DNA from 3 places in the Streptomyces sp. NBC_01498 genome. Region 3 is predicted to be linked to each of the others. Evidence: riboswitches for the same ligand, from Rfam matches in the RefSeq annotation. Region 3 holds a riboswitch; each other region holds the start of a gene.
The links. Region 3 has a riboswitch for cobalamin ahead of OG875_RS08975 (ribonucleoside-diphosphate reductase subunit alpha). Riboswitches for the same ligand answer to the same signal wherever they lie in the genome.
Positions count from the first base shown of each region.

Region 1: linked by a shared signal. The riboswitch ahead of metE (5-methyltetrahydropteroyltriglutamate--homocysteine S-methyltransferase) and the one ahead of OG875_RS08975 (ribonucleoside-diphosphate reductase subunit alpha) in region 3 are both predicted to bind cobalamin.
Region 2: linked by a shared signal. The riboswitch ahead of OG875_RS24825 (cobalamin biosynthesis protein) and the one ahead of OG875_RS08975 (ribonucleoside-diphosphate reductase subunit alpha) in region 3 are both predicted to bind cobalamin.

Region 1 is NZ_CP109598.1:3,097,412-3,100,611, forward strand. It holds gene OG875_RS13085 (glycoside hydrolase family 3 protein) at 1-647, opposite strand, end outside; gene OG875_RS13090 (hypothetical protein) at 682-1,143, shown strand; cobalamin riboswitch at 1,184-1,413, shown strand; gene metE (5-methyltetrahydropteroyltriglutamate--homocysteine S-methyltransferase) at 1,586-3,200, shown strand, end outside.
Region 2 is NZ_CP109598.1:5,831,433-5,834,632, forward strand. It holds gene OG875_RS24820 (cobyric acid synthase) at 1-125, opposite strand, end outside; gene OG875_RS24825 (cobalamin biosynthesis protein) at 122-1,132, opposite strand; adenosylcobalamin (AdoCbl) riboswitch at 1,265-1,361, opposite strand; gene OG875_RS24830 (hypothetical protein) at 1,591-1,857, opposite strand; gene OG875_RS24835 (inorganic phosphate transporter) at 1,989-3,200, opposite strand, start outside.
Region 3 is NZ_CP109598.1:2,172,464-2,175,663, forward strand. It holds gene OG875_RS08960 (carbon starvation CstA family protein) at 1-644, shown strand, start outside; gene OG875_RS08965 (YbdD/YjiX family protein) at 641-847, shown strand; gene OG875_RS08970 (GNAT family N-acetyltransferase) at 998-1,534, shown strand; adenosylcobalamin-variant (AdoCbl-variant) riboswitch at 1,623-1,722, shown strand; gene OG875_RS08975 (ribonucleoside-diphosphate reductase subunit alpha) at 1,883-3,200, shown strand, end outside.

The sequences.
Region 1 (3,200 bases), 920 kb from region 3:
TCGGGGTCGTACGCGGAGGCGAGCAGGTGCGCGGTCATCACCACGCGTACGCCCGCCTCCATCGCCGCGACGAACGGCGGCAGCGCGACGGCGGCGATCTCCTCCGCGCTCGCCGAGACGCGCGGCAGCCCGTGGTGGGAGTCGACCGAGGTGTCGCCGTGGCCGGGGAAGTGCTTGGCGCAGGCGGCGACGCCCGCCGACTGGAGCCCGCGCACCCAGGCGGCGGTGTGCCGGGCGACGACGTCCGTACGGGCGCCGAAGGAACGGGCGCCGATCACCGGGTTGAGGGGGTTGGAGTTGACGTCGGCGCTGGGCGCGTAGTTGAGGGAGATCCCGGCGGCGTGGAGTTCACGCCCGATGTCACGGGCGACGGATTCGGTCAGCTCCACGTCGTCCACGGCGCCGAGGGCGAGATTGCCCGGCCGGGAGGCGCCCGTCCAGGCTTCGAGCCGGGTCACGTCGCCGGCTTCCTCGTCGATGGCGATGACGAGGTCGCGGTTCTCGGCCCGCAGTTCGGCGGTGAGGCGGGCGACCTGTTCGGGGTCGACGATGTTCCGGCCGAAGAGGACGACGGAGGTGAGGCCGTCGGCGATGGCCCGGCGGACCCAGTCGGGCACGGTCGTGCCCACGAATCCGGGCTGGAGCACGGCCCCCGCGAGACGCGTGAGCTGCCGATGGCGAGTGCTCGCGGGACTGCTCACGGGACTGCTCACGGGACTGCTCACGAGATTGCCCACGGGCCCGGCCCCGCCGCCCCCGCCCCCACCGCCGGTAGTCGAGCTGCTCGCCGATCCGCCCGTCGGCCCGCTCGACCGACTACTCGTCGCGCCGCCGGTCGTTGCGCTGCTCGTCGCCGCGCTGCTCGTCGTCGCACTGCTGGTCACGCTGCTCGTCGCCGCGCTGCTCGTCGTCGCACTGCTGGTCACGCTGCTCGTCGCCTCGCTCGTCAGGCTGCTCGTGCGGCTGCTCGGCTCCATGCGGTTCCTCCGAAGGCGCATCGCTCGGCGGCCGGCCGGGAACCGCTCGGGGACTTGGTACAGGCCAATCGGATGTTGGCTTAGACCAATAGGGGTGTCAAGGAGGTATCGGACTCTCGCGCTGTACGAACTCGACCAGGAAGCTGGCGGTTTGAACCGTCCATGAATGTCTCGTGACGGTTCGAGGGAGCCGGCGGGCAACCGCTAGGCTGGTTGGCGCAGCTGGTTCGTCCCCGTCCTTCCGGGCGGGTACGTCGTAAGAGGGAACCCGGTGGGAATCCGGGACTGCCCCGCAGCGGTGAGTGGGAACGACCGCCGTCATGAGCACTGGGTCCGGCCGGACCTGGGAAGCGACGGCCAGTAGGTGCCCCGTACGCGACACGCGATACGGGACGTGCCCGCGAGTCCGAAGACCTGCCCGTTGCCCGCGCGCGACCGATCGCGCGCGGAGATCCCGGTGACCTCGTGGGCGGGTCGGCGTACATATCGGTCGGGCGTTCGTACCTACGCGTACGGAACGGGCCCGTCCGGTTCTGTACCCCTTCGTGTCTCCGATCCGTCGCCCGTCGCGCCGGGATCGCAGAGGACCACTCGCGAAGGAGAGTTCCGTGACAGACGAGTCAACGACCGCGGCGGCACGCGCCACCGTGTACGGCTACCCCCGCCAGGGTGCCGGCCGCGAACTGAAGAAGGCCGTCGAGCGCTACTGGAAGGGCGCCATGAGCGCCGCCACCCTGCGGGAGACCGCCGCCGGGCTGCGCAGGGCGAACTGGGAGCAGCTCACCGCCGACGGCGTCCACGAGGTGCCGACCGGCGACTTCTCGTACTACGACCACGTCCTGGACACCAGCGTGATGGTCGGCGCGATCCCGGAACGGCACCGCGCGGCGACCACGGCCGACACGCGGAAAAGCACGCGGGAAGATGCGCGGGAAGGCACGCGGGAAGGCGCCGGGGACGACACCGGGAAGGACACCCGGGACGCCGCGCTGGAGGGCTACTTCGCGATGGCGCGCGGCACCCGTGACGTGGCGCCGCTGGAGATGACCAAGTGGTTCGACACGAACTACCACTACCTGGTCCCCGAGCTCGGCCCCGACACCGTCTTCACCGCCGACTCCACCCGGCAGGTCGCCGAGCTGACGGAGGCCCTCGCCCTCGGCCTCACCGCCCGGCCCGTACTGCTCGGCCCCGTCACCTACCTGCTGCTGGCCAAGCCCGCCCCCGGCGTCGCCGAGGGCTTCGAACCGCTGACCCTCCTCGACCGGCTCCTCCCGGTGTACGCGGAGATCCTCGCCGATCTGCGCGCGGCGGGCGCCGACTGGGTACAGCTCGACGAGCCCGCCCTCGTGCAGGACCGCACCCCGGCGGAACTGGCCGCCGCCGCCCGCGCCTACCACGACCTGGGCGGCGCCACCGACCGGCCGAAACTGCTGGTGGCCTCCTACTTCGACCGCCTCGGCGACGCCCTTCCGGTGCTCGCCAAATCCCCCGTCGAGGGCCTGGCTCTTGACTTCACCGGCCCGGCCGCCGCCAACCTCGACGGTCTCGCGGCGGTCGGCGGAGTGCCCGGCAAGCGGCTGGTCGCCGGTGTGGTCGACGGCCGCAACATCTGGATCAACGACCTGACGAAGTCCCTCGCCACCCTCGGCACGCTGCTGGGCCTCGCCGGCCACGTCGATGTCGCCCCGTCCTGCTCCCTGCTGCACGTCCCCATCGACGCGGGCGCAGAGCGGGACATCGACCCGGAGATCGCCCGCTGGCTCGCCTTCGCCCGCCAGAAGAGCACCGAGGTCGCCACCCTGGCCCGTGCCCTGGCCGGGGGCACCGGCGCGATCGCCGCCGAACTGGCCGCCAACCGCGCCGCTCTCGCGTCTCGCGCGAACTCCCCCCTGACCCGCGACCCGGCCGTGCGCGCCCGCGCGGCGGCCGTCACCGACGCGGACGCGCGCCGTTCGCAGCCGTACGAGGAACGGACCGCCGCCCAGCGGGCGCATCTGGGGCTGCCGCCGCTGCCCACGACCACCATCGGGTCCTTCCCGCAGACCACGGAGCTGCGCACCGCCCGCGCGGACCTGCGCGCCGGGCGGATCGGCACCGCCGCGTACGAGGACCGGATCAAGGAGGAGATCCGCGACGTCGTCTCGTTCCAGGAGAAGGCCGGCCTCGACGTCCTGGTGCACGGCGAACCCGAACGCAACGACATGGTCCAGTACTTCGCCG
Region 2 (3,200 bases), 3.7 Mb from region 3:
TTGAAGGGCGCCACCTTCACGCCCCGGCGCACCAGCCAGCGGCAGATGCCCGCCGTGACGACGCTCTTCCCGGCGTCGGACGTGGTGCCCGCGACGAGCAGCCCACCGCCGCGCCGCCCGCTCATCGGGCCCTCCTCTTGAGGAGGTTGCCGCGGAGGCCGCGTCCGGCCGCTCCGGCCAGCAGCCGTCCGGCGGCACAGACCGCGAGGGCCAGCACACCGACCCGGTGCGACAGCCGTACCGCCCGTTCGATGTCGGCGACCTCCACCGGCCGCCCGCCGCCATTGAGCACCGGCCGGTGCTCGACCCGTCCGCCGTACGCGAGGGTGCCGCCGAGCCGTACGCCCAGCGCGCCCGCGAACGACGCCTCCACGGGGCCCGCGTTGGGGCTCGGATGGCGGCCCGCGTCCCGGCGCAGCACCCGCAGTGTCCGCGCGGGCGCCCCGCCCGCCACGGCCGCCAGCAGCGCCGTCAGCCGGGCGCCGGGCCAGCCGGCCACGTCGTCCAGCCGTGCCGAGGCCCAGCCGAACCGCAGATGGCGCGGCGACCGGTGCCCCACCATGGCGTCCAGGGTGTTGACGGCGCGGAACGCGGCCAACCCCGGCACCCCGCCGAACGCGCCCCACACCAGGGCCCCCACGACGGCGTCCGAGGTGTTCTCGGCGACGGACTCCACGACGGCGCGTGCGATCTGCCCCTCGTCCAGGGCCTCCGGGTCCCGCCCGCACAGGTGCGGCAGCCGCTTCCGCGCGGCCCCGGTGTCCCCGGCCGCGAGCGCCCCGCCGACGGCGCGCGCCTCGCGCCCCAGCGACGTACCGCCCAGCACGGTCCAGGTGACGGCGGCGGTCAGGGCCACGGACGCGCCGGTACGGCCCCGCAGGCCGCGCGCCACGAGCGCGGCCACCCCGGCCGTACCCCCGGCGCACACCACGGTGTGGAGCGCGCCCCAGCCCCGGTGGTCGTGCCACAGTCGGCGCTCGACGGCGCCCGCGACCCGCCCGAAGGCGGCGACCGGATGGCCGCGCCGGGGATCGCCGAGAAGCCGGTCGGCGAGCAGACCGGCGGCGGCGCCGTACGCGAAAACGCTTCCCGGGGCCGGTCGTCGACGGCCCGCCGTGTGCTCGGCACGCATCGCTCAGCCCGCCGACACGCCTCGGCACACGCGCGGAGGTCTCGTACTCACCGCTCTGGACAGGACAGTTGAACCGCGGCCGGGCATGGCGATATGTCCTCACTCAGGGTCCGCGCCCCGGTTCGACGTGATGCGGCGACGAGAGTTCCTGACTCCGGGAGACATGGCTGTCTCCCGTCACAGTGGCGGGACCGCGCCGGATTCGCACCGGGCTTCCTCTCGCTGTCGCCGTAGTGGCCTCGGCAGTCCACCACGCGTGGGAACCCCCGTCAACCAGGCTGTGACCTGCGACGGGGCGGTGTGCTGAGGCCCACACGAGAGGGCACGACCCGTCAGGGGACAGTCAGGGGACAGCCAGGGAACAAGGGGAGAGGGGAGAACAGCGACGAGGGAGGGGACGACCCGTACGGGCCGTCCCCTCCCTCGTGTGCGTTCCGCGTACGCGTACGCCCGCCGTGTCAGGCGACGATCACGTAGATCCCGTACGACACGGCCGCCAGGCACAGGGCGAAGCAGACGTACGCGCCGGTGCGCGCCAGGGTCACGGAACCGGAAACGGAACCGGAGCCGGACCCCGTGGCGGTGGCCGCCGACGCCGGGCCCCGCGCGGCGGAGGCGCCCTTGGAGAGCCCCACGATGCCGAGGGTGAACAGGCCCACCAGCGCGACGGTGGTCACAAGACTGACGCCGAAGACGGAGCCGAGCGCCGCCCAGTCGATGTTCATACGGAAAGTGTCCTTCGCTTCGTCGGGCCGTCGATGTCCGGCCGTCGATGTCGGGCCGTCGGTACCGGAGCGGATGTCGTCCGGCAGGTGTGGTCCGGTGGGCGGCGGCCGGTGCCGGGCGGGTGCCGGGGTCAGACCGCCGCGGGCCGCGCCGGTTCGGCGGGGTCCCCGGCCTCCGCACCCGCCGGTGCGGGTACCGGTGCCGGAATGGTGGCGGCGAGGAGGTCCGACGCCGGACCGCCCACGGGCGGCGGGGAGACGGCCGCGACGGCGGCGGTCACGACACCCATCGGCTCGTCCGCCCCGGCGGCCCCGTCCGTCTCGTTGACATTGGTGTGGTCGACGGGCTGGCGGCGCGAGGCGAACCAGATGACCGCCGACAGCGCGACGAGCAGCGCGGCGGTGACCGCGATGCCCCACGGGCCCTGACCGGTCAGGAACTCGGCACCCGCCGCGACCAGACCGGCGGCCGGCAGGGTCAGCCCCCAGGCGATGAACATCCGGGTCGCGGTCGACCAGCGGACCACCCCGCCCTTGCGGCCGAGCCCGGCGCCCATCACGGCTCCGGAGCACGACTGCGTGGTGGAGAGCGAGAAGCCCAGGTGGGACGAGGCCAGGATGACGGTCGCCGCGCTGGTCTGGGCGGCGAAGCCCTGCTGCGGCCGGAGGTCCGTCAGCCCCTTGCCCATGGTGCGGATGATGCGCCAGCCGCCGAGGTAGGTGCCGAGGGCGATCGCGACACCGGCGGAGACGATGACCCACATCGGCGGGTTGGAACCGGGCGCGAGAACACCGCCGGTGACCAGGGCCAGGGTGATGACACCCATCGTCTTCTGCGCGTCGTTGGTGCCGTGCGCGAGGGAGACGAGACCGGCGGACGCGATCTGGCCGGCCCGGTAACCCTTCGCCGTGTCCTTCTCGTCCGTGCCGCGGCCGATGCGGTACGTCAGCCGGGTGGCGAGCATCGCGGCCAGACCGGCCACCAGCGGGGCGGCGAGCGCCGGGAGCAGGACCTTGGTCACCACGACGCCGCCGTCGACACCCGAGGGGCCGACGGACATCAGCGTGGCGCCGATGAGACCGCCGAAGAGAGCGTGGGAGGAGCTGGACGGCAGTCCGAGCAGCCAGGTGAACAGATTCCACAGGATGGCGCCGACGAGCGCCGCGAAGATCACTTCGGTTCTGATGCCCTGTTCGTTGATGAGCCCGCCGGAGATGGTCTTGGCGACCTCGACCGACAGGAACGCGCCGACGAGATTGAGCACGGCGGACATCGCCACCGCGGTCTTGGGTTTCAGGGCGCCGGTCGAGATGGTCGTCGCCATCGCGTTGGCGGTGTCGTG
Region 3 (3,200 bases):
TGCGCCAGGTCAGCTGGAAGCCCGGCGTCTGGTTCGCCAGCGCCGTGGTGGTCGGCGCGTGGGGCTACTTCCTCTGGGTCGGGGTGCACGACCCGCTGGGCGGCATCAACCAGCTCTTCCCGCTGTTCGGCATCGCGAACCAGCTGCTGGCGGCGGTGGCGCTGGCCGTCTGTACGACGCTGCTGGTGAAGTCGGGACGGCTGAAATGGGCCTGGGTGACGGCGGTCCCGCTCGCCTGGGACGCGGCGGTCACGCTCACCGCGAGCTGGCAGAAAATCTTCTCCGACGATCCGAAGGTCGGCTTCTTCACCCAGCGCGACGTGTACCTGACGGGCATCGAGAACGGCGAGGTGATCCCGCCCGCCAAGACGATGGACGACATGCACACGGTCGTCACCAACTCCACGGTGGACGGCGTCCTCTGCGCGCTCTTCGCGATCCTGATCATCGTCGTGATCGCGGACGCGGGCCGGGTCTGCTACCGGGCGATCCGCCACCCCGAGAGCGTGAAGCTCTCGGAGACGCCGTACGTGAAGTCCGAACTGGTCGCGCCGGCGGGCATGTTCGCGACCCCGGAGGAGAAGGCGGAACTGGCGGCGGCGGAGGCCCGCACGAAGGCACCCAGCGGGGCGGGCGCGTCATGACGCCGGCGGCGAAGGTACGCCACGCGGTGGGCCGGGTCCGCTGGTACGTACGGGAGCTGACGGGCGAGTCCGCGTACGACCACTACGTGGCGCACACCCGCGCCTGTGACCCCACGGCGGAGCCGATGACCCGGCGCGCCTTCGAACGGAGCCGCACGGACGCCCGGGAGGCGGACCCGAGGGAAGGGTTCCGCTGCTGCTGAGCGAGCCGGTGAGGGGCCGCCGTCTCCCGACGAGGGGACGGCGGCCCTTCGCCGTTGATCGCCGCGCACCATGCAGCCGTGCAAGGTGCTTCCGACGACAGCGGCGACCTCCGACAACGCCCCTCTCGTCCCGTGTCGCACACTGCTGTCATGAAACAGGTGATACAGCCGGAGACCGGCTTTCTGATACGGGCGGCCGAGGCCGCCGAGCATGGCCTTCTCGGGGAGATCACCGCGCGGGCCTATCTGGACGACGGGCTGCTGGACTTCGGGGAGGACGACCCGTATCTGGCGAGCCTGCGGGACGTCGCCGCGCGCGCCGCCGGGGCCGAGGTGCTCGTGGCCGCCGGGGCGGACGGGGAAGTGCTCGGCGGGGTGACGTACGCCGCCGGCGGGACCGCGTGGGCCAATGTGGCCGGGGCGGGCGAGGCCGAGTTCCGCATGCTGGCCGTGGCGTCCGCCGCCCGGGGCCGGGGTGTCGGCAAGGCGCTGGTGCTGGCCTGTGTGGAGCGCGCGCGGGCCACCGAGGGGTGTGTACGGGTGCGGCTGTCGACCCACGAGAAGATGCGGGCCGCCCACCGGATCTACGAGCGGCTGGGCTTCGTACGGACCCCGGAACGGGACTGGGCACCGTACGAGGAGCTCGCGCCGCTGCTCACCTACCGCCTGGAAATCCAAGGCCCGTAGGGGCTCTTTCCGGGCAAGGCGAAACACCTCTGACACAACATGTGGGGGGTGCCGCTCCCCACGGGCCCCACATGTATGCTCAAGTCTGCTGTCGCCGCAGGAGAATCCGGTGCAAATCCGGAACTGTCCCGCAACGGTGTGCTGTGGTGCGCTTTGCCGCGCCCGCGAGTCCGAGCACCTGCCGACGGCGCATCCGGTTCGACCGAGCCGGGTGCCGAGACGTCCGGGCCTCGAGGTTGGGCCGGTGACGCCGCGCCGCGCGCTGCCCGCATCCGGGACGGCGTACGCGGGCGCGCGCCGCCGTGCCCCTTCTCTCCTGACCCAGAGCCGAGCGAGGGAGAGCACCACGTGACCATCGCGCCAGCCGATCCGGCTTCAGCGATCGCCGACCGGGGACAGGAAGAGCGGGGACAGGAAGAGCGGGTCCAGGCAGAGCGGGAACGGGACCAGCCGGGACGGGGCACCGCCGCTGCGTCCGGCGGGGCGGCCCACGAGACCGCCGACGCGCCCGGCACGGGCCTGCTGCGGACCCTCACCGGCCTCACCGCCGACCTGCCCGACACCGACCCCGGCAAGGTCGCCGCCGCCGCTCTCCGGGGTCGTAACGCCGCCTCCGACGAGGCCGAGCTGCGGCAGCTCGCCACCGAGGCCGCCGCCGGGCTGATCTCCGAGGACCCCGCTTACTCCCGCCTCGCCGCCCGTCTCCTCACCCGCACCATCGCGGACGAGGCCGCCGGCCAGGGCGCCGTGTCGTTCTCGTCCTCGATCGCCGTGGGCCACGCGGAGGGCCTGATCGCCGACCGTACGGCCGCGTTCGTCACACGCCACGCCGCCCGCCTCGACGCGCTGATCGACCCCGCCGCCGACGACCGCTTCGGCTACTTCGGCCTGCGCACGCTGTTCAGCCGCTATCTGCTGCGGCACCCGATCACCCGCGATGTCATCGAGACGCCGCAGTACTTCATGCTGCGTGTCGCCTCCGGGCTGGCCAAGGACGACTCCCCGGCCGCCGTGGACGAGGTCGCCGCGCTGTACGGCCTGATGAGCCGGCTCGACTACCTCCCCTCCTCCCCCACCCTCTTCAACTCCGGCACCCGCCATCCCCAGATGTCGTCCTGCTATCTGCTGGACTCCCCGCTGGACGAGCTGGACTCGATCTACGACCGCTACCACCAGGTGGCCCGCCTCTCGAAGCACGCGGGCGGCATCGGCCTCTCGTACTCCCGTATCCGCGCGCGTGGTTCGCTGATCCGGGGCACCAACGGGCACTCCAACGGCATCGTGCCGTTCCTGCGCACGCTGGACTCCTCGGTCGCCGCCGTCAACCAGGGCGGCCGGCGCAAGGGGGCGGCCTGCGTCTATCTGGAGACGTGGCACGCGGACATCGAGGAGTTCCTGGAGCTGCGCGACAACACCGGGGAGGAGGCGCGCCGTACGCACAATCTGAACCTCGCGCACTGGATCCCCGACGAGTTCATGCGCCGGGTCGACACGGACGGCGACTGGTCGCTCTTCTCCCCCTCGGACGTGCCCGAACTGGTCGACCTGTGGGGCGACGACTTCGACGCCGCCTACCGCGCCGCCGAGGCCGCGGGCAAGGCCCGCCGGACCATCGCCGCGCGCGAGCTGTACGGCCGGATGATGCGCACCCTCGCCCAGACCGGCA